3 regions of the Serratia sp. AS12 genome follow, and region 1 is predicted to be linked to each of the others. Evidence: riboswitches for the same ligand, from Rfam matches in the RefSeq annotation. Region 1 holds a riboswitch; each other region holds the start of a gene.
What was found. A riboswitch is a leader RNA that binds a small molecule or an ion and turns the genes downstream of it on or off. The one in region 1 is predicted to bind thiamine pyrophosphate.

Region 1 (10,282 bases):
AAATGAATCGGGTTACGTAGCATTATTCACTCTCTTACGCGTTATCTGCGCCGCAGTGTACCCGAAATCGGTCATTGCGGCACCTCTGGATGCTGTTGCAGCCAGCGCTGGAAGGCCGGCCGGCGCGAAGCGATGGCATCGGCCCAGCGGGTGGGTTCCGGTAAACGGTAACCCGCCATGCAGCGCCGTACCCAGGCCAGTGCGCTGTCGGTGCTGACGCGGTGGCCGGTGGCGATAAACAACGGGTTGCAGCGCACCTTGCTCCGCCACACCCAGCCAAGCTGTTCGCCTTTATCCTCCAGCGGCGCCAGCGCACCGGCGGCAACATCCAGAGGAGCGAATTTACCGCACAGGCGCTTCTTCGCCACGCCGATGGTCGGCACATTGACCAACAACCCAAAGTGGCTGGCGACGCCCAGGCGGCGCGGATGCGAGATGCCATGACCATCGACAAAAACCAGGTCCGGCTTCTGTTGCAGTTGCTCCCACGCAGCAAGCAACGCGGGGTATTCGCGGAATGAAAGAAAACCGGGAATATAAGGCATGGTGGTAGCCACGCGGGCAATCTGGTATTCAACCAGTTCCAGCGACGGATACCGCAGTATGGCGATGGCGGCTCGCGTCACCGCACCTTCCTGCTCAAAACCCACGTCAGCGCCGGCGATAAAAGCCGGCGTATCGACCAGAAAGTCATCGTGGCGGATGACTTCAGATGCGAGCCGCAACTGCTCAGCGCGCAGGGCTTGGGTATCGATCACATCCCGTCCTTAACGATGGTATTTCGCCGATTGAGCGTGAACGGCTTCCACAAACACGCCGGCGTTTTCCGGCGGTACGTCCAGATGAATGCCGTGGCCCAGATTGAACACATGGCCTTCGCCGTGGCCGAAACCGGCGAGAATAGTTTCCACTTCCTGACCGATGCGTTCAGGCGACGCATACAACATGGACGGATCCATATTCCCCTGCAGCGCCACTTTGTCGCCTACGCGACGGCGCGCATCCGCGATGTCGGTAGTCCAGTCCAGACCCAGCGCGTCACAACCGGTCGCCGCCATCGCCTCCAGCCACTGGCCGCCGCCTTTGGTAAATAACGTGACCGGCACGCGGCGGCCGTCGTTTTCACGCAGCAGCCCGTCGACAATCTTGTGCATGTAGTGCAGCGAGAATTCACGATAGTCGCGGCCGGTCAGCACGCCGCCCCAGGTATCGAACACCATCACCGACTGCGCGCCAGCTTTAATCTGGGCGTTAAGATACAAAATGACGCTGTCCGCCAGCTTATCCAGCAGCAAATGCAGCGTGGCCGGTTCGGCGTACATCATTTTTTTCAACTTGGTGAAGGCTTTGCTGCTGCCGCCTTCCACCATATAGGTCGCCAGCGTCCACGGGCTACCGGAGAAGCCAATCAGCGGCACTTCGCCTTTCAGTTCGCGACGGATGGTGCGTACCGCGTTCATCACATAGCCCAGTTCCACCTCCGGATCGAACACCGGCAGTTTGTCCACGTCGGCACGGCTGGTGATTGGCGAAGAGAAGCGTGGGCCTTCACCGGCTTCGAAATACAGGCCCAGCCCCATAGCATCGGGAATGGTGAGGATATCGGAGAACAGGATAGCGGCATCCAGCGCATAGCGGCGCAGCGGTTGCAGCGTAACCTCACAGGCCAACTCCGCGTTCTTGCACAGCGACATGAAATCGCCGGCTTGAGCGCGGGTGGCCTTGTACTCCGGCAAATAACGACCGGCCTGACGCATCATCCATACAGGGGTCACATCCACCGGCATACGTTGCAGCGCGCGCAGGTAACGATCGTTCTTCAACTCATTCATCATAGGGCTCCCTTATTCATCTGCCGTTATTGTAGCGATTTATTGCTCACGGCATAAGGCTACGGTGTCCTCTATCAGGCGGCGCGCCACGGTGCCGGGTGGCGGCAACAGCGGCAACTGGTCATAACGGTACCAGCCGGCGTTCAGCAGCTCTTTCGGATCGTGACGAATCTCACCGCGGTGGTAATCGGCCATAAAGGCCATCATCAGCGAATGCGGGAACGGCCAAGGTTGAGAAGTCACATAACGCAGGTTTTTGATTTCAATGTTACTTTCTTCCATCACCTCGCGCGCGGCCGCCTGCTCCAGCGTTTCGCCGACCTCGACAAAACCGGCCAGCACAGTATGAATGCCGCCGCGATGACGCACATGCTGCGCCAGCAGGATCTCATCGTCGCGCCGAATAGCGACGATCACGCAAGGTGCAATCTGCGGGTAGTAACGCTCCCGACAGTGACCGCACAGACAGGCGCTCTCGGTACGGCTGAGGTGCATCTCATGGCCGCAATAACCGCAGAAGCGATGAGAGCGGTAAAAGTCGGCCAGTTGCACGCCGCGCCCGGCAAGCTGAAACAACCCGCGATCGAGCTCGAGCAGTTGGCGCACCGAGCCCATATCCTGCGGCATCGTCTGGCGCACCAGCCACACCGGCAGCCCTTCCCATTCACCAATGGTGCGCGCCATTCGCCCCAGCAGGGAAAACGACGCCGCCGAACCGAACGGCAATTCACCGTGCGGTAACCAAAGCTTGCTTTCATGGCTGACGATCCACCAGCCATTTTCATTACCCGTTAATGCAAGTTCCATATCGTTGTTGCACAACCTCAGCTTCACTGGCACTCTACAAATCGGCCTTGTTACATTTTAATAACTTACTGTTACTTTTTATTACTTACGGAGTCAAACATGCTCAACCGTTTGGAAAGCCTGACTCAGCGCGTTGGTGGTAGTAATGAATTAGTTGATCAATGGCTTCAGGCGCGCAAGCAGTTGCTCGTCGCCTATTGCACCCTCGTGGGCATCAAACCGAACAAAGAAAAGCATACGCCGCTGAATGAAAAAGCGCTGGAGAACTTTTGCCATAATTTGGTGGATTATCTCTCTGCCGGGCATTTTCATATCTATGACAGAATTATCAAACAAGTGGAAGCCGCACCGAGTCCGAAAATGGCGCTATCGGTGAACATCTATCCCAAACTTTGGGTCAATACCGAGCAGATCATGGCTTTCCACGATCGCTATACCGAAGTGGATATCGATCAGGACGTGTGCATCGAATTCCACCAGGCGCTGTCGGATATCGGTGAAACACTTGCGGCACGTTTTGCCCTGGAAGATAAGCTGATCCAACTGGCGACCGAAGCCTCGCAGCAACCGCTGCCGGATAAAGCGCTGGATCAGACGCGTTAGAATTTTGTAGTTTTTTTTATTATCCCTCCTATACTGGAGGGCATCTTGTCGGAGTGCCTAGCGCTGATTTGCTCATCAAATTGGCCAGGCTGAGACCGTTAATTCGGGATCCGCGGAACCTGATCGGGTTAATACCCGCGAAGGGAACAAGAGTAATCTATCGCCACTGGCAGGGCTTCCCGAACGGGGATACTCCGCCTTGCCGGCCAGTATCATTACTCCCTCCGAGCTCCAGACAAGCAATTTTCCCCACTCATTACACTGGTAGGAATTTGCTATGTCTAACGTTAAAAAACCGCGCGCCCGTAAAGAACAGCGCGAAGAAGCCCAGCAGTTTATCGACACTCTGCAAGGCGTATCCTTTCCCAATTCACACCGCATCTATCTGCAAGGCTCACGCAGCGATGTGCTGGTCCCGATGCGTGAAATCCAGCTCAGCCCGACGCTGATTGGCGGTGACAAAGACAACCCGCAATACGAGCAGAACGAAGCTATCCCGGTATATGACACCGCCGGCCCGTACGGCGATCCGCAATCCGAGCTCGATGTGCATCGCGGCCTGGCGAAACTGCGCGCCGGCTGGATCGAAGAACGTGGCGATACCGAAGCCCTCACAGGCGTCAGTTCCGGATTCACTCAGCAGCGCCTGGCGGACGAAGGGTTGGATCATCTGCGCTTCGAACATCTGCCGCTGCCGCGCAAGGCGCAACCGGGCAAATGCGTCACCCAGTTGCACTACGCTCGCGCCGGCATCGTCACCCCGGAAATGGAATTCATCGCCATCCGCGAAAACATGGGCCGTGAGCGTATCCGCGGCGAAGTACTGCGCCACCAGCATCCAGGTCAAAGCTGGGGCGCCAATCTGCCGCAAAACATCACGCCGGAATTCGTTCGCCAGGAAGTGGCCGCCGGCCGCGCCATCATTCCCGCTAACATCAACCACCCGGAATCCGAACCGATGATCATCGGCCGTAACTTCCTGGTGAAGGTCAACGCCAATATCGGTAATTCGGCAGTGACTTCGTCAATCGAAGAAGAAGTGGAGAAGCTGGTGTGGTCCACCCGCTGGGGTGCGGACACCGTGATGGATTTGTCCACCGGCCGTTATATCCACGAAACCCGTGAATGGATCCTGCGTAACAGCCCGGTGCCGATCGGCACGGTACCTATCTATCAGGCGCTGGAAAAAGTGAACGGCGTGGCCGAGAGTCTGACCTGGGAAATGTTCCGCGATACGCTGCTGGAGCAGGCGGAGCAAGGCGTCGACTACTTCACCATCCACGCCGGTGTGCTGCTGCGTTATGTGCCGATGACCGCCAAACGCCTGACCGGCATCGTCTCTCGTGGCGGTTCGATCATGGCCAAGTGGTGCCTGTCGCATCATCAGGAAAACTTCCTGTATCAACACTTCCGCGAAATTTGTGAAATCTGCGCCACCTACGACGTATCGCTGTCGCTGGGTGACGGCCTGCGGCCCGGCTCGATTCAGGACGCCAACGACGAAGCACAGTTCGCTGAGCTGCACACGCTGGGAGAACTGACAAAAATCGCTTGGGAATATGACGTGCAAGTGATGATCGAAGGCCCAGGCCACGTGCCGATGCAGATGATCCGCCGCAACATGACCGAAGAGCTGGAACACTGTCACGAAGCGCCGTTCTATACCTTAGGCCCGTTGACCACCGATATCGCACCCGGTTATGACCACTTCACCTCCGGCATAGGGGCCGCGATGATCGGCTGGTTCGGCTGCGCTATGCTGTGTTACGTCACACCGAAGGAACACCTCGGCCTGCCAAACAAAGAAGACGTGAAGCAGGGATTGATCACCTATAAGATCGCCGCCCATGCTGCTGACCTGGCCAAAGGCCACCCAGGTGCGCAAATCCGTGATAACGCCATGTCCAAAGCTCGCTTCGAATTCCGCTGGGAAGATCAGTTCAATCTGGCGCTCGATCCCGCCACCGCCCGTGCCTATCACGACGAAACCCTGCCGCAGGAGTCCGGCAAAATCGCCCATTTCTGCTCAATGTGCGGGCCGAAGTTCTGCTCGATGAAGATCTCGCAAGAGGTCCGCGACTACGCCGCCGCGCAGGAAGCGGCCAAGCCGATAGAGGTGCAGCTGACCGGTATGGAAAAGATGTCGGCCGAGTTCCGTTCACGGGGTAGCGAGCTGTACCACAGCGCCGGTAACCTTCAGGGGGAGATGAGCAATGAATGATATCATCACGCCTTTCCCCGCCACGCCGCACAGGCTGGGGTTATACCCGGTCGTCGACAGCGTTGAATGGATTGCCCGCCTGCTGGAGGCAGGCGTGACCACGATCCAACTGCGCATCAAGGATTTGCCGGATGAGCAAGTCGAGGATGATATCGCCGCCGCCATAGCCCTCGGCAAGCAATATCACGCCCGGCTGTTTATCAACGACTACTGGCAACTGGCGATTAAGCACGGCGCCTATGGCGTACACCTCGGTCAGGAAGATTTGGATACCACCGATCTGGCGGCGATCCATCGGGCAGGATTACGGCTTGGCGTTTCCACCCATGACGATGCCGAATTAGCCCGGGCAATCGCAGTCAAACCCTCTTATATCGCGCTGGGACATATCTTCCCAACCCAAACCAAAGAGATGCCTTCCGCACCTCAAGGCCTGGCTGAGCTGAAACGCCATGTCGCCGAACTGGATGACTATCCAACGGTGGCGATCGGCGGGATCGGGATTGATCGCGTGGCGGCAGTGCTGGATTGCGGCGTCGGTAGCGTAGCCGTAGTCAGCGCTATCACCAAAGCCCCGGACTGGCGTGTGGCCACCGTGCAGCTTTTGCAATTGATCGAAGGCAAGGAGTGATTCGATGCTTAACGATCAAGAATTTCTGCGCTACAGCCGCCAGCTGCTGCTGGAGGACGTAGGTCCGCAAGGCCAGGAAAAGCTTAAACAGGCATCGGTTTTGCTGGTCGGGCTGGGGGGATTAGGCTCCCCCGCAGCACTCTATCTGGCCGCTGCCGGCGTCGGCACGCTGCTGTTGGCCGATGACGATACGCTGCACATCACCAATCTGCAGCGTCAGATCCTCTACCGCAGTACCGACGTTTCCAAAAGCAAAGCCGCTCTGGCGCAGCGTCAATTGCAAGCGCTGAACCCGCAGGTGGAATCCATCGCGCTGGAACAACGTCTGCAAGGAAAAACCTTGCAAGACGCCGTGGAGCGCGCCGATCTTATCCTGGATTGCAGCGATAACATGACCACCCGCCATGAGGTGAACGCCGCCTGTATCGCCGCCGGCAAACCGCTGATAAGCGGCAGCGCGGTGGGCTTCAGCGGCCAGTTGCTGGTGATTGAACCGCCCTATGCCCACGGTTGCTATGCCTGTCTGTACCCTGAGCAAACCGAGCCGCAACGCAACTGCCGCACCGCAGGCGTGCTCGGCCCGGTAGTTGGCGTCATTGGCACCTTGCAGGCACTCGAGGCGATAAAAATGCTGGCGGGCATGCCCTCGTCACTCAGCGGCAAGTTGCGGCTATTCGACGGCAAACAGCAAAGCTGGAGTACGTTGCAGCTCAGCCAGGCCAGCACCTGCCCGGTATGCGGAGGCGCGGCATGAAAATCCGGCTGAATGACCAACCGCTGGAACTGGCGCAACCACTGAGCGTCACCGCCCTGCTTGAGCAGTTGGAACGCCACCAGCCAGGCACTGCACTGGCTATTAACCAAACTATCATCCCGCGCGCCGACTGGGCTAACCACCAGGTGCAGGACGGTGATGACATCCTGCTGTTTCAAGCGATTGCCGGAGGCTGACATGCTGCAAATCGCCGATACCACCTTTACTTCACGCCTGTTTACCGGCACCGGAAAATTCGCCACCCCTGGGCTGATGCTGGACGCGCTGCAAGCCTCCGGCTCACAGTTAGTGACCATGGCGATGAGACGCGTTGACCTGCGCGGCGGCAATGATGCCATTCTTGCGCCACTTCAACAGTTGGGCGTGCGCCTGTTACCCAATACCTCTGGCGCCAAAACCGCGGCTGAAGCCGTGTTTGCCGCCCGACTGGCGCGTGAGGCGCTTGGCACCCATTGGGTAAAACTGGAAATTCATCCCGACGTGAAATATCTGCTGCCGGACCCGATTGAAACCTTGAAAGCGGCTGAAACGCTGGTTAAAGAGGGCTTTGTGGTGTTGCCCTACTGCGGCGCCGATCCGGTGTTGTGTAAACGGCTGGAAGAGGTGGGCTGCGCAGCGGTGATGCCGCTCGGCGCACCGATAGGATCCAATCGCGGGCTGCGGACCCGCGACTTCCTGGAAATCATTATAGAACAGGCCAAAGTGCCGGTGGTGGTCGATGCCGGCATCGGTGCGCCAAGCCATGCACTGGAGGCGATGGAACTGGGTGCCGATGCGGTGCTGGTGAATACCGCAATCGCCGTGGCGCGCGACCCGGTACAAATGGCGCGTGCGTTTCGTTTGGCACTGGAAGCCGGTGAACTGGCTCGTCAGGCCGGGTTGGGTGGCCGCAGCCGCAATGCAGTAGCCTCCAGCCCACTGACCGCCTTCCTTAGCCAACCTGGGGAGGCGTTATGATGGCAGAGGATTTCAGTAGCCGCTGGCAACAGCTCGATTGGGACGATATCTCACTGCGCATCAACGGTAAAACTGCGCTGGATGTCGAACGGGCGCTCAATGCGGAAAAATTGACGCGTGAAGACTTTATGGCGTTGATCTCGCCCGCAGCTGCGCCCTACCTGGAGCCGCTGGCACAACGTGCACAACAGCTGACGCGCCAACGCTTTGGCAACGTGGTCGGCTTCTACGTGCCACTGTACCTGTCCAACCTGTGCGCCAACGATTGCACCTATTGCGGTTTCTCGATGAGTAACCACATCAAACGCAAAACGCTCAATGCTACCGAGATCGAGCGCGAGTGCCTGGCGATTAAGGCGTTGGGTTTCGAGCACCTGTTGCTGGTCACCGGCGAGCACCAGACCAAGGTCGGCATGAAGTATTTCCGCGAGCATATTCCGGCGATCCGCACCCACTTCAGTTCGCTGATGATGGAAGTGCAGCCGTTGGCGCAGGAGGAATATGCCGAGCTGAAAACGCTGGGGCTGGACGGGGTACTGGTGTACCAGGAAACCTATCACCCTTCCACTTACCAGCAACATCACCTGCGCGGCCAGAAACAGGACTTTCACTGGCGGCTGGCCACGCCGGATCGTCTCGGCCGAGCGGGGATCGACAAGATCGGCCTTGGCGCGCTAATCGGGCTTTCCAATAGCTGGCGCACCGATTGCTATATGCTGGCCGAACACCTGTTCTATCTCCAGCAAACTTACTGGCAGAGCCGCTACTCAATTTCATTCCCACGGCTGCGTCCCTGCGCCGGCGGCATCGAACCGGCATCAATCATGAGCGAACCGCAGCTCGTACAGTTAATCTGCGCCTTTCGCCTTTTCGCTCCTGACGTAGAGCTTTCTCTGTCGACACGCGAGTCACCGTTCTTCCGCGATCATATGATCCCGGTAGCGATCAACAGCGTCAGCGCCGGCTCCAAAACCCAACCCGGCGGCTATGCCGACGATGTGCCGCCTGAACTGGAACAGTTCGAACCACACGACGGCCGCACACCGCAGCAGGTGTCGCAAGCTATCAGCGACGCCGGTTTGCAGCCTGTGTGGAAAGACTGGGACGGATATCTGGGGCGTAGCGCGCAGTAATTTGCAATCTTTGCAGCACCTTTGGAAAAGCCATGGAAGCACAGCGCAAAGCCTGCAGAGGCTACTGGTATGGGAAATCAGCGCGACTATAGTGGCGATGCTGGCTTCCGAATCCGGCACCAGCCGGAGCCGCTATTTTCTCAACGGCTCTGCTTACCAACCCCCGGATCGCGCCGGACACCTTCCCGCGCGACTCCGGGACCTCCTAATGTTTGACTCCTCCCGCATTCATCTCGCCGGCCTTTTGACAAACCAAACTGGTTGGACCACAGTTAAAGTCCGATCGCTGAAGCGGTCTGATAACTCTGCGAGATAACCACTATGAATCTGTACCTGCGACTGATCTGGGTTTTACTCTCATCGTGCTGGAAGCCACGCATGTCGATGGATGCCTTGACCAACCAACTGACGACCCGAGTTTGGCTGAATGATATCGATCTCAATTTGCATATGAACAACGGCCGTTACATGACGGTATGCGACCTAAACCGGGTCGATTTGTTTATCCGCACCGGCCTGATGGCGTTAATGCTTAAACGACACTGGTCACCGATCATCAGCCAGCACACCATGGATTACAAAAAGGCGCTACAGCCGTTCCAGCGCTATCAGGTCAGCATGAGCATTACCCACTGGGACGAACGCTATTTCTATGCCACCCATACTTTCAGCGTTGGCGATCGGATCGTCGCTCAGGGCACATCGCGGGCGGTGATTTTAGGGCGGGAAGGTGTGGTCGCACCGGACGTGGTGATAGCAAGCGTTCGGCAATATCAGCAACGTCGCAGTGATGCAGTGAGTCCCTGATGCTGTAATGGCACTGGTGTTGGCCGTGTATCTTTTTACTGCCTGCACTCGTCTTGGAGGCGAGTGCAGGCAGCTTATTTTGTGAGACTGGCAGCCCCCCCAGGAACGCAAATCACACGTATGAGTGCTAATTAATCATATCAACGGTAAAATGTGAATGCTTTTTGAGTGTCTTTTAATGAAAAATTGAGTTCTTTTTGAGTTTAATTAATAAAATCAAACGGATATAGCCGCAGTCATCCTGACATCATCTATAATCGAGCCAACAGATAGCCTCGGGACACAAAATGCTCGTGGTCAACGTCAGGAAAATCGAGGTGATCATGAAGAAAACGCTAAATTACGCAGATGCAATCAGTACGCTGCTGGCCCAGAAAGGGGTTGGAGACAGAAAGCACGCATCAACGATGGCGAGCATACTGAACCTCCAGTACAACAGCGCCAAGCAGAAACTGGACGGTAAAAGAGGCATCACTCTCGACGAGATAAAGAAGATATTTCAATACTTCAACGAAT
Region 2 (10,282 bases), 1.7 Mb from region 1:
AAGGCGGGGTGGTGCTGGGCCTGTTGCTGGCGCGCACGCTGTCCGGCGCACTGGCGGATATCGGCGGCTGGCGGGCGGTCTATTTTTTCTCGGCTGCGGTGACGTTGATCCTGCTGCCGGTGTTGTCGCGCCTGTTGCCAACGCCGCGCACGCCGCCGTCGACGCTCAGTTATCCGGCCTTGCTGTACTCCATGCTGGTTTTATTACTGCGCGATCGCACACTGCAAATTCGCGGCATGCTGGCGCTGCTGATGTTTGGCGCGTTCAGCATCTTTTGGAGCGTGCTGGTGCTGCCGCTCAGCCAGGCGCCGTTCAATTTTTCACATTCGGTGATTGGCGCCTTTGGTTTGGTCGGGGCTGTGGGTGCGCTGGCGGCGGTGCGCGCCGGGCATTTGGCGGATCGTGGGTTAGGGCAAGTGGCGAGCGGTGTCTGCCTGCTGTTGCTGGTGCTGGCCTGGCTGCCGCTCGGCATGCTGGGGTACGGTCTGGTGTGGCTGGTGGCCGGTATTGTGCTGCTCGATCTGGCCGGGCAGGCGATTCATGTGCTGAACCAGAGCATGATTTTTAGCGCACACCCGCAGGCCCACAGCCGGTTGGTGGGCTGCTATATGCTGTTTTACGCCGTGGGCAGCGGGCTGGGTGCCTTTGCCGGCACCCATGCCTACGCCGTGGCGGGTTGGCCCGGCGTGTGTTGGTTGGGGGCGGGCGTCAGCCTGGTCTCCTTGCTGTTCTGGTGGCTGACGCTGCGTAGTATGCCGGCCTCAGGCGCGGCGGTAGAGCAATGACAGCCGGAAACCCAGCGCGTCGCACAGCAATTGCGGTGAGGTAAAACCGCTTTCCGTCAGCAGCAATCGGGCGCGCTGCGCCGCTAGCGGATGCCAGTTGCTGCGGGTGCGTTCAATCACCTCACGTGCGCCGTCGAGGGAATGCCCGGCGCTTTGCAGCCAATGCTGATAGTGGCTGACCGGCAGGCCATCCGGCTGATAGTCGAACAGCAGCAGCGGCGCGCCTGGCGACAAACGTGCGGCCAACTGTTGCAGGAAGGCCAGCTTGGCGCCGTCATCGGCAATAAAGTGCAGCACCAGCGAACAAACGGCGGCGTCGTGCAGCGCTTGCGGCACCTGGTCCAGCAGTTGCTGGTGGAAGGTGACTCGCGGTTCGCAGCCTGCCATTTCCGCCTTGGTGCGTGCAGCTGCCAGCATGCCGGCGGAAGGTTCCACGGCGCTGAAAAGCCATTGCGGACCGATACCCGCCAACGCAATCAGTTCGTTGCCGGTGCCGCAACCGGCCAGCAGCAGCCGGGCTTGCGGCGGTAACGCCTGTGCCAGAGTGGCGGTCAGCAGCGACTGGGCGAACTGATAGCCGGGCACCAGCGTCAGAATACGGCGATCGTAGTCTGCCGCCGCAGCGTCCGGGAAACGGGTATCCGTTTGATGTTGCATGTCCATTCCTTGAATAGCCTGTAAGAGGTAAACCGGAGGATAGTCTTTAACGCAAATGAAATCCATTCGCATTGTTGCGTTGGCGCTGGGCAGTGCTGAAAGGCCCTCGGTACAGGGCAGCTAACATCCCTGCGATGCAGGATATCGTTTTGCGGGGGCTGTAGTCTGAGCCGTGCCAGAGGCCTGAGGTTGATGACAAAGTTGTCTTTGAGTCCGAGATACCCGGGCCTAGCGCACCGAGGGGCGCTCCGACGGCCAAGGCCGTTACGACCCCTTCGGCACGCTCTCCCTAATAACGGGCTTTGTCAGCAGTCTGAGGCCTGACGATGTCAGGCCTTTTCCAGTTCGGCTCACAGCGGGTGAGGCTATTTTTTAGGCGAGTGCAGCAGGTAGTATTCTTCTCCGCCGTCGTCGTTGCCGATGGTTATCTTTTGCCAGCCATGCTTATGGTAAAACGCCAGCGCCTTCTCGTTTTTCACCAGGCATTTCAGCGAACCGGTAGCGGTAAAGGTTCGCTCCGCCGCTTGCAGCAGGGCCGTGCCGACGCCGCGTGGCGGCAAGTGAGGATCGACATACAGGTTGTGAATAAAGTTATCCTGGCGATAAATCGAGACGAACCCCAGTAGTTTTCCCTGATCTTCCGCCACCCAGATATCCTCGCCCAGCGTCGAGCGGTCGAAATCCTCCAGCCGGTAATCTTCGGTATCGCGCCACGTGAACGCCGCCTTGCGCGCAGCCAGATAAAGGGTGCGCAGGAACGGGCGATCGGCTTCTCGGTAGGGTCTTGTTTGCATGGCAGCTCCTTTTTATTTTTTGACACTATAGCGCGATTGACCTCACCGGCAGCAACCCCAATAATGGCCTCCTTGACTCGGGGTGCCCCAAGGGGCTGAGATTTTACCCGTATTACCTGATCTGGATTATGCCAGCGTAGGGAAGTCTCGGTGCCCCAGCCGGTACCCGCCTTCTTGAACGCCGGTTGGGAGGAATATGTTCGCTCGACCTGATGCTTTACCCGGCGCCCGCGCCGCGGCCTGTCTGACCCAATTTAAACAACGGCCCCCGCTGATCCACTGCCTGACCAACGAAGTGGTGCAGGAGCTCACGGCTAACGTATTGCTGGCGCTTGGCGCTTCCCCGGCGATGGTGGTGGAACCGACCGAAGCGGCGCAGTTCAGCCAGATGGCGAGTGCCCTGTTAATCAACATCGGCACTCTCAATGCCTCGCGCGCCGAATCCATGCTGGCGGCGGTAGAGGCCGCCAATTTGGCGGGAACGCCCTGGACGCTGGATCCGGTGGCGGTAGGTGGGTTGGCGTATCGCACCGCCTTTGCCCGTCGTTTGCTGGGCGAGAAGCCGGCGGCAATCCGTGGCAACGCGTCTGAAATTATGGCGCTGAGCGGCCGGCAGGCCGCCGGGCGTGGCGTAGACAGCACCGACGACTCGCTGGCGGCTTTGCCGGCGGCACGCGAACTGGCGCAGCTCAGCGGCGCGGTGGTGGCGGTAACCGGCGTGGTGGATTACATCACCGATGGCCGGCGCGACTGGGCGGTCGCCGGTGGCGATGCGCTGATGACGCGGGTGGTGGGCACCGGTTGCGCCCTGTCGGCGGTGGTGGCGGCATTTTGCAGCCTGCCGGGCGATCGGTTGGACAACGTCGCGACCGCTTGCCGTGTGATGTCGCTTTGCGGCGAGCGGGCCACGCACCGAGCTGCGGGGCCGGGCAGCTTTACCCCGGCGTTTCTCGACGCCCTGTATCAACTGCGTGCGGAGGAGCTGCAATGAAACGGATTAACGCTTTGACCATCGCCGGCACCGATCCGAGCGGCGGCGCCGGCATCCAGGCCGATCTGAAAGCCTTTTCTGCCTTGGGGGCTTACGGCACTTCCGTGATCACCGCGCTGGTGGCGCAAAATACCCGTGGCGTGCAGTCGGTATATAACATCGATCCGGCGTTTGTCGCCGCCCAGCTGGATTCGGTATTCAGCGACGTGCGCATCGACAGCGCCAAAATCGGCATGCTGGCCAACGCCGATATCGTGCAGGCAGTGGCCGAACGTCTGCGCCACTACCGGCCGCCGTTCGTGGTGCTGGATACGGTGATGCTGGCGAAAAGCGGCGATCCCTTGCTGGCGCCGGAGGCGGTAGAGTCTATCCGTCGCGAACTGCTGCCGCAGGTGTCGATCATCACGCCGAACCTGCCGGAGGCAGCGGCTCTGTTGGCGTGCGCCCCGGCGGAAAATGAGCACCAGATGCGCGAACAGGGCCGGGCGTTGCTGGCCATGGGCTGCCAGGCCGTGCTGATGAAGGGCGGCCACCTCAGCGAAAACGAAAGCCCGGACTGGTTGTTCAGCGCGGAGCAGGAACTGCGCTTCACTGCACCGCGCGTAGCGACTCGTCATACGCACGGCACCGGCTGCACGCTCTCCGCTGCGTTGGCTGCGCTGCGCCCGCGTCATGAAGACTGGGCCGGCACGGTCGCCGCCGCCAAGGACTATCTGCAAAAGGCATTGCAGCAGGCGGATACGTTGGAAGTGGGGCACGGCATCGGGCCGGTGCATCATTTTCACGCGTGGTGGTGATTCAACTTTTTGCCGTTGTTGTGGTCAGACTGGATCCATGCCCGGCGCTCGCCGGGTACGATCGGATTTAACCAAGGGAGAAGGCCATGACAGGACAAAACGCACTTCGCTGCGCCATCTTCGGCGCGTTACTCAGCCTCAGTGCGGGCAGTGTTGCCCAGCAGATTGTCACCACCTCGGACGTGATCCAGCAGCCGGGCTATCAAACCAGCTGGCAGAACATGGTGAAGGGGCAGGCTCGCCTGCCGGGCTGGGCGCGTAAGGGAATAGGCACTTCCACTCCGGCGCAAAGCCTGAGCTGGAAGGGGCAGAACTATCTGGTAGGCAATCTGTGCAAGCCGCACGATTGTGCCAACAACTTCTTGATTGTGGCGTTTAAAGAAGACAAATCCCAGGCCTGGGGCGTGCGGGTAGAGGTCGCCAACAAACCGGAAGCGATCGATCATCCGAAGAAATACGCCAAATACCAATGGCTGGGCAAGCCGGACGAAGACATGAAGGCGCTGCTGAAAAAACAGTTCGAGAGCAATCCCGACTGGAAATAAAACGACCTGGGGCGCAGTTGCCTGCGCCCTGAGGCAACGCACTCAGCCAATGCCGGCCTGATGCAGATCGTGCAGGTTGATGGCGCCCACCAGCACGCCATCCAGATTGACCACCGGCGCGGCGCTGATGTGCTGTTCGTGCAAGGCCTCCAGCGCTTCTCCGGCGCGCCACTGTTCCGGCAAGCGGTAGCCGGGGCGGGTAATCGCCGGGCCCAACGCATCCTGCAGGCTATGGCCTTTCACCAGCCAGCGGCGCAGGTCGCCGTCGGTAAACACCCCCACCACTTTTTGCTGCGCATCGCACACCGGTACCAACCCCAGCCCGGTGCGGCTCAGTTCGAGCATCGCTTCCATCACGTTGGCGTTTTCACTGACCTGCGGCAGGCGATCGCCGGTGCGCATCAGGTGGTGTACCCGGTTCAACAGGCGCGCGCCCAGGCTGCCGCCCGGATGGGAGCGGGCAAAGTCTTCGGCGTTGAACCCGCGTTGGCGCATCAATGCCATTGCCAGCGCGTCGCCCATCATCAGCGTATTGACCGCGCTGGAAGTGGGGGCCAGCCCCATCGGGCAGGCCTCACGTTCGACGCTGATGTCCAGCACACAGGCGGCGGCCAGCGCCAGCGGCGACTCTTTGCCGCCGGTAATGGCGATCACCGGGATGTTATTTTCCGCCAGCAGCGGCAGGATCAAATCCAGCTCCTTGGCGCGGCCGGAATAGGAGATAAACACCACCACGTCGTCGGCGCCGATCATGCCGAGATCGCCGTGCAGCGCCTCCGCAGGATGGACGAAGAACGACGGCGTGCCGGTGCTGGCCAGCGAGGCGGCAATCTTTTTGCCGATGTGGCCGGATTTGCCGATGCCGGAAATCACCGCCTTGCCCCGGCAGTTCAACAGCAGTTCGCAGGCGCAGACGAAATTGTCGTCCAGGCGCGCCAGCAGGCGCTGCGCTTCGGTCAGCTCAATTTCCAGCGTTTCGCGGGCAAAGGCCAGCAGGGCAGTAGCGTTACTCATCGGAATCTCCGGTAACCACATCAGAAGGAAAGGAAGGTGAAAATATCACGACTCAGGGGAAATCACTAAGTACAGCGTCTTTCTATGTGGTCAATTCCGGATCGGGATCGCAGAGGCAGAATAATAGCAAGCCCAATGCATTGGGCTTGCAGTATGAAGAGCCGCGAATCAGGCGATGGTGACGTTTTTGTCCAGATAGGTGTCCTGCACGGCGTTGATCAGCGCCACGCCTTCTTTCATCGATTTCTTGAACGCCTTGCGCCCCAGGATCAGGCCCATGCCGCCCGCACGCTTGTTGATGACTGCGGTGCGCACCGATTCCTGCAGGTCGTTTTCACCGGCGGCGCCGCCGGAGTTGATCAAGCCCGCGCGGCCCATATAGCAGTTGGCCAATTGGTAACGCACCAGATCTATCGGGTGGTCGGTGGTCAGCTTGTTGTAGACGCGGTCATCGGTGTAGCCGAATTTTACTGCGCGGTAACCGCCGTTGTTTTCCGCCATTTTTTGCTTAACGATATCGGCGCCGATGGTGGCGGCAATATGGTTGGCCTGGCCGGTGAGATCGGCGCTGGAATGATAATCCACGCCGTCTTTGGTGAACGCCGGGTTACGCAGATAGGCCCAGAGTACGGTGACCATGCCCAGCTCGTGCGCGCGTTCGAAGGCGGCAGAGATCTCTTCGATCTGGCGGCGAGATTGCTCGGAGCCGAAGTAAATCGTTGCGCCGACCGCAACCGCCCCCATATTGAAAGCCTGCTCGACGCTGGCGTACAGCGTCTGGTCGTATTGGGTCGGATAGCTCAGGGTCTCGTTATGGTTCAGTTTGACCAGGAACGGAATTTTGTGGGCGTAGCGACGTGATACCGACGCCAGCACCCCGTAGGTGGAGGCGACGCAGTTACAGCCGGCCTCGATTGCCAGTTCGACGATGTTTTTCGGATCAAAATACAAGGGATTGGCGGCGAAAGAAGCGCCGGCCGAGTGTTCAATGCCCTGATCGACCGGCAGAATCGACAGGTAACCGGTACCGGCCAGGCGGCCGTGGTTGAGCAGGGTTTGCATGGAACGAAGGACGGTATTGGGACGGTTGTTATCGATCATTATCCGGTCAACAAAGTCGGCGCCCGGCAGGTACAGATTCTCAGCAGGGATGGTGGTACAGCGGTGTTGCAACAGGTCTTCCGCTTCCTTTCCTAACAACTGCGCGATATCAGTCATGATTAACTCCCGATTTAGCTCCCTGGTACACCGGCAATGCCATCCCCGTCGTCTTTCAAGCTGCAGCGTTGTTACCTGCACTAGCCCACCCCAGTTACTTACTAAAGTAAGCGCCTGGGGACGAGCAAGCTGGGTGCCTAGCTGCAACTTGAAAGCCATAGGGGATATTGGGTCACCGGCATAGCAGAAAGCGGTGATTAAAGCTGAAAGAACGAGACTACTGAATTTCCTTTGGCAAGGAGAAACAATAGATGCGATTGAGAGGAAATTCCATTTGCAGGGGCAAATACGCGAGGGCGATCGCCCCCGGCGCGGTAACTGACTGATTACTCGATATCGAACCACTCGGTGTTTTGCAGGGCGATCGGCGTAATAGAGTAGATCATCTCCTGCAGGTGCTCATGGATGGCGCGTTCGGCGGCGTCCGCATCCTGCGCCTTCAGTGCGGCAAAGATCCGATAATGCTGCTGGATCAGGCTTTCCGGCGGCGACACCTCGCTCAGGCTGAGAAAACGCACCCGGTCCATGGTGGCCTTGATGGTTTCGATGGTTTCCCAGGCCAGGGGGCAGTCGGCGAACTGGGTCAGCAACTGGTGGAACTCATCGTCCAGCGCCAAAAACTCGCGCGTCTGTTGGTTTTGCGCCGCCAGTTCCTGGCGATGCAAATTGTGCTCCAGCGTCATCAGCTGTTCCGGCGTGATCCGCTGCGCCACGCGGCGGACGATCGCGCACTCCACCGCCTGGCGGATAAAGCGCCCGTCGGCCACCCGCTTGGCGGAAATCTTCATCACGAAAGTGCCGCGCTGCGGCAGTATCTGCACCAACCCGGCCTCCGCCAGCTTGATGAAAGCTTCGCGCACCGGCTGGCGCGAAACGCTAAAGCGGGTGGAAATCTCTTTCTCGGAAAGCAGCGTGCCGGGCGGAATGGTGCAGTCGACAATGTCTTTACGCAGGAAACGGTAAATTTGCTGGTTGACCGGAAGGGTGTTGGTGAGGCTGTAGGATTCAGACATGGCGACAATCAGTGACCCGACTTGCTGTGAATGCCACCATACTAGCAGATTATCTTGGGGCTGCGGGCGGATAAATCCCGCCGCAGCCTGATGAATTTCAATCGATCTATCAACTAACCGCTAATCCGGCGACGGCGGCTTTTGCTCCCTTATCCAACAGCGCCAAATAGGCCTGGGTTACTGCGCTGACGAAGCGTGGGCTGTCCGGCAGGTCATGGCCAAATACCCTTTCCAACTGGAGCAACGCAAGCACGCGCTGTGGGCCTTCCTCGCTGCCCGCCACCAAATCGGCAATAGATTCACGCAACGGATCGCTGATATCTATCGTCCGGCCCTGCTCATCCAGGCCGCCGACGTAGCGCATCCAACCGGCCACGGCCAATGCCAGGGCGTCAAAACGGCTGCCGTGCGCCAGATGGTGGCGAATGGGATCCAGCAGGCGCTGCGGCAATTTTTGCGTGCCGTCCATGGCGATCTGCCCGGTGCGGTGTTTCAACGCGCTGTTACGGTAGCGCTGCAACAATGAGTCGGCGTAATGCGCCAAATCGACACCGCTTACCTGCAGTGTCGGCGCCTGTTCCGCCAACATTAAATGGCGAGCGGCGCGGACAAAGTCCTCATCCTGCATGCAGTCGCTGACGTGCGGATAACCGGCCAGATAGCCGAGATAGGCAAGGAACGAGTGGCTGCCGTTCAGCATCCGCAACTTCATTTCCTCGTACGGCAGCACGTCGCTGGCCAGTTCGGCGCCCGCTAGCTCCCACTCTGGCCGCCCCTGCGGGAAGTCGTCTTCGATCACCCATTGGCGGAAGGGTTCGCAGGCCACGCCGACCGCATCGCCCAGCAACGCCTGCAACTGGCGTTGGGTTTCCGGCGTCACCGCCGGGACAATGCGGTCTACCATGGTGGAAGGAAAGCGGACGTTTTGCCGCACCCAGCCGGCCAGCCCGGCATCCTGCCGCTGCGCCAGTTGGGTGACGACGTTGCGGGTTACCTGGCCGTTGGCCGGCATGTTGTCGCAGGACATCACGCTAAACGCCGGCAGGCCGCGCTCCCGGCGCAAGCGCAGCGCAGCCAGGATCAGCCCCGGCGCGGACTGCGGCCGCAGCGGGTTGGCGATGTCGTGCTGAATATCCGGGTGATCGAGCATCAACTGGCCGTTGGCAGGTTGATAGCAGTAGCCTTTCTCGCTGACGGTCAATGAAACTATGGCAATTTCTGGTTGCGCCATGGCGTCGAGCACCGCTGCCAACCCGTCAACCTGCAGGTGCAGCGCCTGCCTGATCACGCCGATAGTCCGGCCGCGCCAGCCGTCGCCGTCCATTTCGGCCACCGTGTACAGCAAATCCTGCTGTTGCAAATCAGCGATTTTTTGCTGGCCGTTATGCATGCTGATCACGCAGTAGCCCCAGTCGCCGGCGTGATCGTTGGCCAACTGCTCGGCATACACGGCCTGATGTGCGCGAAAAAAGGCGCCAAAGCCGAGGTGGACAATGCGGGGTTTTATTCGTTCACGGGGGTAACCTGGTCGGGCAATTGCCGCCGGCAGCGCGCTGTTGCTGGAAAGTGTCATGCTGAAATCCCTGAAAGAGCGGGGCGACGCTGGCCGCCCCGAAGGGGTTAGTGTTTCGAGATCTGCGGTTGTGCGGCATTGCGCGGTGCCTTGATCACCAGCAACACCAGCACCGCGCCGAGTGCGGCCACGCCGCCGGCCAGGATAAAGGCGCTGTCGAACTTGCCGGTGTTTTGCACGATATAACCGGTCACTACCGGGCCAATGATCCCCGACACGCTGCCGATCATATGAACAAAGCCACTGGCGCCGCCGACCCGGGATTTATGCACCACGTCCTGAATGATCGCCCAATAAATGGCTCCGGTGATATACAGGAAGAAGATAGAGACCGACATCAGCATCACCGCCGGCACCACGCTGCTGACGGTGCCCGCCAATGCGACGCAAATGGCCGCCGCCAACAGGCTGGTCACCAATACGATCTTGCGCGACAGCAGCAACTTGCCGGTGATATTGAAAATCTTGTCGGAGATATAGCCGCCGAGCGCCAGTCCGACAAAACCGACAATCCACGGGATCATGGTGGTAAGGCTCATTTCCTTGATGTTCAGGTTGTGCGCCTGCACCAGATACGCCGGGAACCAGCTCAGGAAGAAGAACAGGATGTAGTTGTAGCAGAAGAAGGCGAATGCGGTCACCAGGATGATCGGCTGCTTCAGGTAGTAGCCTAGCCCATGTGCGGCGTCGCTCAGTTCTTCTTCTTCGCTGATTTTTTCCTCTTTCAGTTTGTTGATCAACGCCCGCTCGTTTTCGCTGACGTGCTTGCTCTTGGCCGGGTTATCCGCCACCACGAAGAACCACACCAGCATCCAGACGATGCCGATCGAGCAGATGATCATGAACGCCATCCGCCAGCCGAACGCCAGCGCCAGATAGCCGACGATCGGCCCGG
Region 3 (10,282 bases), 2.3 Mb from region 1:
ACGGAGGCAATATGAATCTCAGACGTCTAAAATATTTCGTGAAAATCGTCGATATCGGCAGCCTGACCCAGGCGGCGGAGGTGCTGCATATCGCGCAGCCCGCACTCAGCCAACAGTTGGCGACGCTGGAAGGGGAGCTGAAGCAACAATTGCTGATCCGCACCAAGCGCGGCGTGCAGCCCACCGAAGCCGGCAATATTCTCTATGCTCACGCCCAAACCATTCTGCGCCAGTGCGAACAGGCACAGAGCGCGGTCATCGGCGCAGGCCAGGCGGTGAGTGGGCAGGTTTCCGTCGGGCTGGCGCCGGGCAGCATGGCCGCGCAACTGGCGCTGCCGTTGTTGCAGGCGGTGCGTGACCGCCATCCCGGGATTCTACTCAGCCTGAACGAGAACATCGGTTCGATGTTGGCCGGGCAGGTGGCCAGCCAGAGCCTGGATATGGCGGTGATCTACGGCGCAAAAATGCCTGAGGGCCTGCAAGCCACGGCGTTGATGAAGGAAGATCTGTATCTGGTGGCGACGCGTGCGGTGCCAAGCCCCGGTAGCAGCGTCGATCTGTTGGACGTGGCGCGGCTGAATCTGTTCCTGCCGCGCGAAGGCGATGTGGTGCGCACGCAGGTCGACGAAGCAATGGCGCTGCGCAAGCTGGCCGCCAACGTGATTGGCGAAATCGAATCCCCCGGCACGCTGAGCGCGGCTATCGCCAGCGGCCTGGGCGCGACCATTCTGCCGGAATCCGTTGCGCGGGCGATGATTGGCCCGGCCAAGGCGTGGATGGCGCGTATCGCCGCCCCGGCGCTGAGCGTGCCGCTTTCACTGTGCATTTCCAGCCAGCAATCGCTTTCCGCACCGGCGTTGGTGGTGAAGGATATCTTGCTGTCGATTGCCGTTAGCCGCAGCCAGGAAAAACGCACGCTGGCGCTGGTGCAATAGGGATTTAAAGAGGCCCACGCGCGGTGGGCCTGAAGGGCAGGTTAGCGGAACGGGGGTTCGTTGAAGGTGCGCAGCTTGCGCGAATGCAGCTTGTCGCCTTCGGCGCGCAACAGATCGATGGCGCAGATGCCGATCTGCAGATGTTCCGAGATCGCCCCCTCATAGAAGCGGTTAGCCTGGCCCGGCAGCTTGATCTCGCCGTGCAGCGGTTTGTCGGAAACGCACAGCAGCGTGCCGTAAGGCACCCGGAAGCGGTAACCTTGCGCCGCGATGGTGGCGCTTTCCATATCCACCGCCACCGCGCGGCTGAGGTTAAAGCGCAGCGCCGAGGCGGAGTAGCGCAGCTCCCAGTTGCGATCGTCTGTGGTCACCACCGTGCCGGTGCGCAGGCGCTGTTTCACCTCTTCGCCCGGCATGCCGCTGACCATTTTGGTGGCGTCATACAGCGCGCGCTGCACTTCGGCGATGCTCGGGATCGGGATATCCGGTGGCAGGACCGCGTCCAGCACGTGATCGTCACGCAGGTAGGCATGGGCCAGCACGTAGTCGCCGATCGACTGGCTTTCGCGCAGCCCGCCGCAGTGGCCAATCATCAGCCAGGCGCTGGGGCGCAGCACCGCCAGATGGTCGCAAATGGTTTTGGCATTGGACGGGCCGACGCCGATGTTGATCAGCGTAATGCCCTGGCCGTTGCGCGAAATCAGGTGGTAGGCCGGCATCTGGTGGTTTTTCCAGGCCAGATCGGACACCGCCTGTTCCGGCGCGGTGGTTTCGGGCGTGATGTAGATGCCGCCGGCGCTGGACAGCGCAATATAAGGGCTGTCCGGGTTGGCTATCTCGGCGCAGGCCCAGCGGACAAATTCATCCACATAGCGGGTGTAGTTGGTGAACAGCACGAAGGGCTGGAAATGCTCCACCGGGGTGCCGGTATAGTGCCGCAGCCGCGCCAGCGAGAAATCGGCCCGCAGCGCGTCGAAGTGCGATAGCGGAAAGGTGCTGGTGGCGTTGAACAGGCCGTCGGCGGTTTCGTCGCCGATTTGCGCCAGCTCGGTGGTGGGGAAATGCTGCGCGAGGCTGGCGCTCATCGAGCGATCCAGCATCAGGTTCGAGCCGTCAATCACATAAGGAAAAGGGATCTCCTGTTGTGAAGGCGCCACTTCGATATGGGCGTCGTAGTCGTGCGCCAGCATCGCCAGTTGCTCGGCCAAATAGCTGCGAAACAGCTGCGGGCGGGTAATGGTGGTGGTGTAGCGGCCGGTATGGGTAAAACGGCCGAAGGCGCGGGTTTTGCTCTGGCCGGATTTTTGCCCGTCCCAGCTTACGCGCAGCTCTGGATAAACGAACAGCCCAGCGGCGCGGGCCTGTATGTCGGGCACACTGCCGTGGCTGATAAAATCGCCTACCGCCTGGCGCAGCGCGGTAACCGAGGCGTCATACAGTGCTTCCAACTGGTCGATCGCCTGAGCGGGGGTAAGGCCGGTGCCGGATTGGTAACTACTCATTCTCTCTCCTTGGTTCTCCCGTCCCTGCGGCGGGAGGCATGCCGATATACCCTTCATCTTTGACGTTACCTCTGCGTTAGCGGCGAGCATGCATCCCAGTCACTGGCTTGAGTAAGTTCTTGCTGCCTTGAGGTAACGCCAACTCATTTGGTTATAGCAATTTATCACAACAGGTTAGCTGAAGCTGGGCGCAAAAGCTTTGCCGAAATGGAACCGGAGAAAAAGTAAAGCGCAGCGGCAGGGCTGCCGCTGCGACGTTGAGATCAGGAGGCCGGCTCTGCCTGTTCCACCTTCAGCGAGACCAGGCCGATGCCGCGTTTTTTCGGGGTAAAGCCGCCGCTGGCTCCTTCCTGCGGTTCGGTCGGGGCCGGTGGCGTGATGCTGATGTTTTGCGCGCCGCCGGGGTTGTTGAAGCGCAGGGTGACGGTGGTGTCCTGCTCGCCGAGCGACACGAACTGCTCTTCGTCGCCCACGCGCACCGAGATCGGCGCACCGACGTTTTTGCCGTAGGCGCGGGCGCGCAGCACCAGATCGAAGGTCGGCGGCAGCGGGGCGACATAGTCGATGTTGACCGCCGGCGCGAGGTTGGCGTCCGACCAGCGGCCCCAGTCCTCGACGCTGGACACGCCGGTAATGGCCTTCACCTGTTGCGGCATGCCCGGCAGCATAAAGGCGATGGCGTCCGCCTGATATTTAACGGCGGCGTCGTCCACCTTCAGTTTGTCGACGGCGTTCTGGTAGGCGGCAACGCTGTCCGCTGCGGGCTCGGTAAAGCTGACTTTGCCGCGGTAGCTGCCGCCCTTGGCCTGCACGATATGCGGCGGGGCGGCCAGATTGCCGGAAGCCACGCAGGTGTCGGTGCTCAGCGCCAGTTCGGGCGCCCACACCCGGCCAATCTCATAGCATTTATCCACCCAGACAAACTTTTCACCCGCCCCCAGGCCGGCGAGCTGCTTTTTCAGCGGTGTGGAAAGATAGACGTTAAACATGGGTTCGATTTTATTGTCCGTCACCTTGAGGATAAACGGCACCTTAAAGCTGATGCCGGAGAAGGTGAAACTGTTGCGCTGGGCATCCAGCTGATAATCGGAAATGCTGTTCGGGAAGCCCCATTGCTTCACCACCGCCGGTTTCCAGCCGTTGATTTTTTCTTCGATATTCAAGAAGACGGTAGCCAGCGTGGGGCTGGACAGGCTGCTGCGGCCGAGGCCGATATAGTTGTCGCCGCCCATCACGTCCAGCACAGTGGCGCCGTTGTCCAGCGTGCTGCGTTTTTCGTTATGCTGCGCGCTTTGCGGCTGCCTGCCGTCGATAATAAAGAACAGGTTGCGGCGCTTTTGTTTGGTCAGAATGTCGTAGGCGGTGTTGTTCATCGCCAGATGATCGGAAGACACCACGATCACGGTGTTTTTGAAATACTCCGACCCTTTGATTTTGTCGATCAGGGCCGCGATATGCTGCTGGCTACAGGCCACCGCGCTCAGCGAACGGTTCTCTTTGTTCTGCCGGCTATAAGATTTTTTACTGCAGCTCGCGGAGATAAACCCGTCCGGGTGGTGGGTGTCCACGGTCAGTGCAAACAGCGAGAACTTTTTGTTCTGCTGCGACAGCTCGACGAACTTGTCGAAAACCACGTCCAGCACGGTATCGTCGTACCAGCCCCAGTCATTTTTGTAGCCCGGATCGCGGACCTGTTCGCGCAATTCCTTGTAGCCGTAGGCGTGGTCAAAGCCGTGCGATTTCAGGAAAGTGTCTTTTCCGGCGAAGGCCAGTTCGGCGCCCTGATAGAAATAATTGTCGTAGCCGGCGGCTTTCAGCACGTCGCCCAGGCAGACGTTTTCCGGGTAGAAGGTGGAAACGGCGCTGGAGGCGTTGCCGTCGAACGGGGCGAACAGCGGAATGCCGCACTGTGAAGCCACCATGCCGGCAATGGTATAGCCGGTGCCCGGCAACTGTTGGGTATTGCTGAAGTCGATGCCGTTTTCACGGTGCCGATTCAGCTCGTCGGCGAGATCGGGAAAGATTTCCGGGTCGAAATAGGTGCGCTCAAGGCTTTCGGCATAGATGTACACCAGGTTCGGCGCTTTGCCCTGCAGGCTCTTTTTCGGCGCTTTGTAGTAGGTGTAAAAATCGGCGGTGTCGCCGGTAATCTGGCTTCTGAGCAGCAGCGAAATATCCTGAAAAGCCGGGGTGGTGCCGACGGAGAACAGCGCCAGCAGCACGGCGAGCACGCTGTAAACCACGCTGCTGCTTTTCGCTTTGTGCCGCACCAGGCTCCAGGCCAGCACGGCGAAAATCAGCGCCAGCACCGCCAGCAGGCCGATAAACGGCAGCACGTACTTGCTGACGCCGGCCCCTTTCATGCTGCTGGTGAGGGTGTAGATCACCGCATCGGTGATGCCGTCGCCGGTAAAATAGTTACTGGCGATCAGAATAACATTGAGGATCAGATAGCTGCCCAGCAGGATCAGCAAAATGGAAAGCCACCAGCGGTTGGCGGCGGCCTTGTTCCGGTAGATCAAAATTGAGGCTAAAAAAAGTGCAAACGAGACTAATGCTGAAACCATCCACCGTACCCTGTCTGATTAAAAAGAAAATCTTAACTGCCCTGGCAAAGGCTGCTGAACCTGTCGCAGCGCGAAAGAGGAAGGGTATAGCGCATTGAACGCGCCAGGGTCAATGCGCGTTTGCACAGCGGGGTGGCCGCCAGGCGTGAATGAACAATTTTGTGACAATATTGTGACCATAGTCACTACTGAGAGGCGTGGGCGCTGAAATATTGCTCGCCGGGCATTTGGCTCTACCATTAATGAATGGCGCTGATTGCAGACCGGCGAGGCGCATTAACCTGTTCAGGAGAAAACATGCAGAGCATTTCCACCACCGTACTGGATGATTTGGCGCCGCAGGGCGTACTGCGCGCGGCGATCAATTTAGGCAATCCGGTGTTGGCACAATGGGGGCCGGATGGGGAACCGCAAGGCGTGTCGGTCACGCTGGCCGGCGCGCTGGCGCATGAGCTGGGCGTGGCGCTGGAGCTGGTGACCTATGATGCGGCGGGCAAGGTTTTCGTCGCGCTGGAAACCGCCGCCTGGGATGTCGCCTTTATGGCCATCGAACAGGTGCGGGCGGAGCAAATTGCCTTCAGTGCCCCTTACGTCATTATTGAGGGCACCTATCTGGTGGCGCAGGAGGCGCCTTATCGACAAGTGGCCGAGCTCGACAGGCCTGGCATGCGCATTGCGGTGGGTCAGGGCGCGGCCTATGACCTGTATCTGTCGCGTACTTTAAAGCAGGCGGAACTGGTGCGGGCAGAGACTTCGCCTGCAGCGATCACCTTATTCTTCGAGCAAGCGTTGGACGCCGCTGCGGGCGTGCGTCAACCGCTGCTTGCCGCCGCTGCGGCGAACCCGGGCTACCGGGTGCTGGACGGGCATTTTACCGCGATTCACCAGGCGATGGCGGTGCCGCGCGGTAAAGAGCAGGGGGCAGCCTATGTGCGCTGTTTTGTGGAAAGATGCAAAGCCAGCGGGTTGGTGCAGCAGGCGCTGAAGCGCAGCGGTCAGGGCGATGTGACGGTGGCCCCTACGGCGTGAGGCGGTCGGCAACGGCTTTTGTGGTTCGAGGGTAGGGGCGCTGCATACAGCGCCCTTGCGGATACCCCTTAATGCAGTTCCACGGCGTATTGTTCCACCGGGGTGATTTTCTTGATCAGCTTGTTGTCGAACAGGAATTGTTCGTAAGCCTGGTAGCGCGCGGTGTCCAGCCTGGCCGGATCGGTGGCGAACAGCGGCAAGCTCGCCTGCCACGCCTGCTTGTTCAGTTCGGTGTTCAGCTCCGGATGGGTTTTGGCGAAGGCCAGCCAGGTTTCCTGTGGGTGAGCCTGCAGGTAATCGTTGCCTTTTTTCAGCGCGGCGAGGAATTTCCTGATCTTCGGCTCGGCTACCGCGTCGCGGTTGGCGACGATGATCAGTTCGTCATAGGCCGGCACGCCGTAGTCTTCGACGTTGAACACCACCGGATTTTTCCCCTGCAGTTTCAACTCCAGCGCTTCAATGTTGCGATAGCCGCCGATCACCGCATCGACCTGGCCCGCCAGCAGGGCGCTGGTCAGTTGGAAATTGACGTTAATCAGCTTCATGTCGTTCGGGTCGATATGCGAATGTTTGACCATGGTTGCCAGCGTGGCCTGTTCGATGCCGCTGACGGAATAGCCGATTTTTTTGCCTTTGAGATCCGCCGGCGAGGTGATGCTTTTATCCAGCGTCATCAGGGTATTGAGCGGTGAGTTAATCAGGGTGCCCACGCGCACTAACGGCAGGCCCTGATCGGCGAAGAAGTGCAATTGAGGCTGATAGGTGATGGCGAGGTCGGCCTGTTTTGCTGCCACCAGACGCGGCGGCAGCGCCGGATCGGAAGGGGGCACAATCTTGACCTCAAGGCCTTCGGCCTTGAAGGCGCCAATTTGCTCGGCCACCATGATGGGTGCGTGATCGGGATTGATATACCAGTCGAGCACCAGCGTCAGTTTTTCGGCGGCGGCAGCATTGCCGGCCAGAGCGGCGCTGAGCATCAGCCCGCAGAAGGTTTGCTTGATCATTTCTTACCCCAGTCGTTAAAAAGTTATCAGTCGTTTTCCGGCGCCCAGTCGATCAGGCGCAGCAGCAGCGCATTCACCGTCATCCACAGCAAGACGGTCATCAGCACCAGAATAAACAGCGCGGCAAAGCAGACGTCGGTCTGCATGCGCGCGTTGGCGTTCAGCATCACGTAGCCCAATCCCTCCGCCGAGCCGACCCATTCGCCGATAATGGCGCCGATGGGCGCGACGGCGGCGGCCATGCGCAACCCGGAACCAAAGGCCGGCAGCGCCGCCATCAGCCGCACATGGCGCAGTTGCGCCCAGGGGGAAGCGCCCATGGTGCGGGCCAGATCGAGATAATCGTTATTGACCCGGCGCAGCCCGTCAAAGAACGCGGAGGTGACCGGGAAGAAGATCACCAGTACCGCCATCGCCACTTTGGCGCTCATGCCAAAGCCGAACCACAGCACCAGCAGCGGCGCCAGCGCAAATACCGGTATCGCCTGGCTGGTCAGCACCAGCGGCATCAGCCAGCGTTGCAGCCGGGGCGAATAGATCATGCACAGCGCCAGCGCGGCGCCGAGCAATACCCCAATCCCCAGCCCGCAGGCAATTTCCGAGGCGGTGATCAGCGTGTGATAAGCAAGATAGGCGCGCCCGCTCCACAGCGCCTGCGCCACCGCAGAGGGGGAAGGCAGCAAAAAGGCGGGAATATCGCCCAACGTGATGAGCCACCACAGCAGCAGTAAACCGGCGAACACCGTCAGGCTGCGGCGCACCTGCGACAGGCGGTTTTCAATGAGCGGTTTCATTCGGCGGCCCTCATCAGTTGCTGCAACAGCTCGCCCTGGCTTTTCAGCAGATGGGGATCGTCCGGTGCGCGCGGCGGCAGGCCGCTGATGATATGTGTATCGTCAATGCCGTCGGGGTAGCGGGAGAGCACCAACAGGCGATGGCTCAGGCGGCAGGCCTCCATCGGATCATGGGTAATCAGCAGCACGGTATGCTGCGCCAACAGCTCGGCCGCCAGGGTTTGGATCATGGCGCGGGTAATGGCGTCCAGCGCCGAGAAGGGCTCGTCCATCAGCACAATCGGCTGGCGTTCATACAGCGTGCGCGCGATGGCGGCGCGCTGGCGCATGCCGCCGGACAACGCCGAGGGCAGAGCTTTGGCGTAACCGCTCAGCCCCACGCGCTCGAGCAGATGCCCAGCCCATTCCCGGTCGGCTTTTTCACCGCGCAGCCGCGCACCGAGGCTGATGTTTTCGGCGACGGTCAGCCACGGATAGAGCAGGTCCTTTTGCCCCATATAGGCGATGCGGCCGGCTATCGGCAGGCCATCGCTGCCGGTCACCTCACCGGCGGTGGGCAGCATCAGCCCGGCGATAATCTTCAGCAGGCTGGTTTTGCCCGCGCCGCTGGCGCCGAGCAGGGCGACAACGCTGCCGCCGGCAATATCGAAACTCAGCCGATCGAAAATCACCTGCCGGCCAAAGCACAGGCTGAGATCCCGCACCTGAATGCCGGGCGGCGCGATGCGGTCACTCATGAGGCGTTCAACCCCATCTGCCAGAAGGCGGACTCCAGCCGGGTGGCGGTGGTGAAAATCCCCGCAAGCTCGGTAAAGCGGCTTTCTGCGCCACGCTGGTGGCCCACGCGCTCCAGCAGATCGAGGGCTGCCTGCACGCCGGCCAGATAGTTTTTATCGCCATAGTTGCGGATCCACGAGGCGTAAGGATTGCCCTCCATCACCGTCGCCGGGTCGTCAAGCAGGCGCAGACCAATCTCGGCATAGCCTGCGACGCAGGGCATCAGCGCCGCCAGCAGATCCAGCGCATCGCCGGAGTGGCCGATATCGAGCACATAGCGGGTGTAGTTCAGGGTTTCCGCCGCCTCGGGTTCGGCGGCAATCTCGGGTTCGCCCAGCCCCCAACCGGCGCAGTAAGCCAGATGCAAAGGCAGCTCGGCGACGATGGCATTGAGCGAAGCGGTGGCCGCGCGCATCTCCGGCAGCGTGCGCAGCTTGCTCACCAGCAGGGCGTAGGCGCGGGCGAAGTGGATCAGGAACAGATAATCCTGGGTCAGATAGCGGCGGAACGCGGATTCAGGCAGCGTGCCGGCGGCCAGTTGCTGAATAAAAGGATGAGCAACGTAGTCCTGCCAGTCCGCGCCTGCCTGTTGGCGCAGCCGTCCGTAAAGACCGTTATCGAAAAGGGGAGTAAACATGGGACCTCCAAAAGTGAGTGGAGATCCGGGCGCGCTGAGGTATGAACAGGCAATGACCGAGAGAGTGATTGCCGACCCGTCCCTTCGCTGGCATGACCCAGATCAGGTTCAAAGGGTTCGGCTTGCGCCATCTCAGCCCGTAACAGGACACCCCTCGGAGGAGCCTGTTATACGATATTTGCTTTTTGATTACAATGCTCGGACGAGGGGGAACGGCGGGGGCGGCAATCGGTTCGTTTAGTGCGGTTCGCGACGATTTCTCTGGCACCGGCGGCGGCATTTTTGCACTGTAATCCGGTAATGTTGACTCTGAGGAACACTCCCATGAAGAAGATCGGCTTTCTCTCTTTTGGTCACTGGACGCCTTCGGCACAGTCCGGCACCCGTTCGGCGGCGGATGCGCTGCTGCAATCCATCGATCTTGCGGTCGCCGCAGAGGAACTCGGGGCGGATGGCGCCTATTTCCGCGTGCATCACTTTGCCCGCCAGCTCAGCTCCCCGTTCCCGCTGTTGGCCGCCGTCGGCGCCAAAACCCAACGCATTGAGATCGGCACCGGCGTGATTGATATGCGCTATGAAAACCCGCTTTATATGGTGGAAGACGCCGGAGCCGCCGATCTGATTTCAGGCGGGCGGCTGCAACTCGGCATCAGCCGCGGCTCGCCCGAGCAGGTTATCGAAGGCTGGCGCTATTTTGGCTATACGCCCGCAGAAGGCGAGACCGAGGCCGATATGGCCCGTCGCCACACCGAGGTACTGCTCGATGCGCTGCGCGGTGAGGGCTTTGCCGAGCCGAACCCGCAGCCGATGTTCCCTAATCCGCCGGGGCTGCTGCGCATCGAACCTTTCTCCGCCGGCTTGCGCGATCGCATCTGGTGGGGCGCCAGCTCCAACGCCACGGCAGTGTGGGCGGCAAAGTTGGGGATGAACCTGCAAAGCTCAACGCTGAAAAACGACGAAACCGGCGAACCCTTCCACATTCAGCAGGCCAACCAGATCCGCGCTTACCGCGCGGCATGGAAAGAAGCGGGCCACCC

Region 2: another riboswitch for thiamine pyrophosphate. It lies ahead of thiM (hydroxyethylthiazole kinase); the one in region 1 lies ahead of thiC (phosphomethylpyrimidine synthase ThiC).
Region 3: another riboswitch for thiamine pyrophosphate. It lies ahead of SERAS12_RS16000 (TenA family protein); the one in region 1 lies ahead of thiC (phosphomethylpyrimidine synthase ThiC).

Annotation. Positions count from the first base shown of each region.
Region 1 is NC_015566.1:279,664-289,945, reverse strand. It holds gene SERAS12_RS01305 (YjaG family protein) at 1-23, opposite strand, end outside; gene nfi (deoxyribonuclease V) at 72-758, opposite strand; gene hemE (uroporphyrinogen decarboxylase) at 768-1,832, opposite strand; gene nudC (NAD(+) diphosphatase) at 1,872-2,639, opposite strand; gene SERAS12_RS01285 (Rsd/AlgQ family anti-sigma factor) at 2,739-3,242, shown strand; TPP riboswitch at 3,282-3,405, shown strand; gene thiC (phosphomethylpyrimidine synthase ThiC) at 3,520-5,463, shown strand; gene thiE (thiamine phosphate synthase) at 5,456-6,094, shown strand; gene SERAS12_RS01270 (HesA/MoeB/ThiF family protein) at 6,099-6,848, shown strand; gene thiS (sulfur carrier protein ThiS) at 6,845-7,045, shown strand; gene SERAS12_RS01260 (thiazole synthase) at 7,047-7,826, shown strand; gene thiH (2-iminoacetate synthase ThiH) at 7,826-8,959, shown strand; gene SERAS12_RS01250 (thioesterase family protein) at 9,338-9,766, shown strand; gene SERAS12_RS01245 (helix-turn-helix domain-containing protein) at 10,054-10,282, shown strand, end outside.
Region 2 is NC_015566.1:4,033,194-4,043,475, reverse strand. It holds gene SERAS12_RS18880 (MFS transporter) at 1-785, shown strand, start outside; gene SERAS12_RS18875 (class I SAM-dependent methyltransferase) at 762-1,442, opposite strand; gene SERAS12_RS18870 (GNAT family N-acetyltransferase) at 1,808-2,236, opposite strand; TPP riboswitch at 2,305-2,396, shown strand; gene thiM (hydroxyethylthiazole kinase) at 2,433-3,227, shown strand; gene thiD (bifunctional hydroxymethylpyrimidine kinase/phosphomethylpyrimidine kinase) at 3,224-4,024, shown strand; gene SERAS12_RS18855 (inhibitor of vertebrate lysozyme family protein) at 4,111-4,569, shown strand; gene gutQ (arabinose-5-phosphate isomerase GutQ) at 4,612-5,583, opposite strand; gene fbaB (class I fructose-bisphosphate aldolase) at 5,752-6,801, opposite strand; gene SERAS12_RS18840 (GntR family transcriptional regulator) at 7,128-7,814, opposite strand; gene SERAS12_RS18835 (mannitol dehydrogenase family protein) at 7,924-9,387, opposite strand; gene SERAS12_RS18830 (MFS transporter) at 9,435-10,282, opposite strand, start outside.
Region 3 is NC_015566.1:3,412,673-3,422,954, reverse strand. It holds gene nac (nitrogen assimilation transcriptional regulator NAC) at 12-935, shown strand; gene SERAS12_RS16030 (AMP nucleosidase) at 977-2,437, opposite strand; gene opgB (phosphatidylglycerol--membrane-oligosaccharide glycerophosphotransferase) at 2,701-5,004, opposite strand; gene SERAS12_RS16020 (ABC transporter substrate-binding protein) at 5,302-6,033, shown strand; gene SERAS12_RS16015 (ABC transporter substrate-binding protein) at 6,102-7,037, opposite strand; gene SERAS12_RS16010 (ABC transporter permease) at 7,064-7,831, opposite strand; gene SERAS12_RS16005 (ABC transporter ATP-binding protein) at 7,828-8,568, opposite strand; gene SERAS12_RS16000 (TenA family protein) at 8,565-9,245, opposite strand; TPP riboswitch at 9,308-9,410, opposite strand; gene SERAS12_RS15995 (LLM class flavin-dependent oxidoreductase) at 9,570-10,282, shown strand, end outside.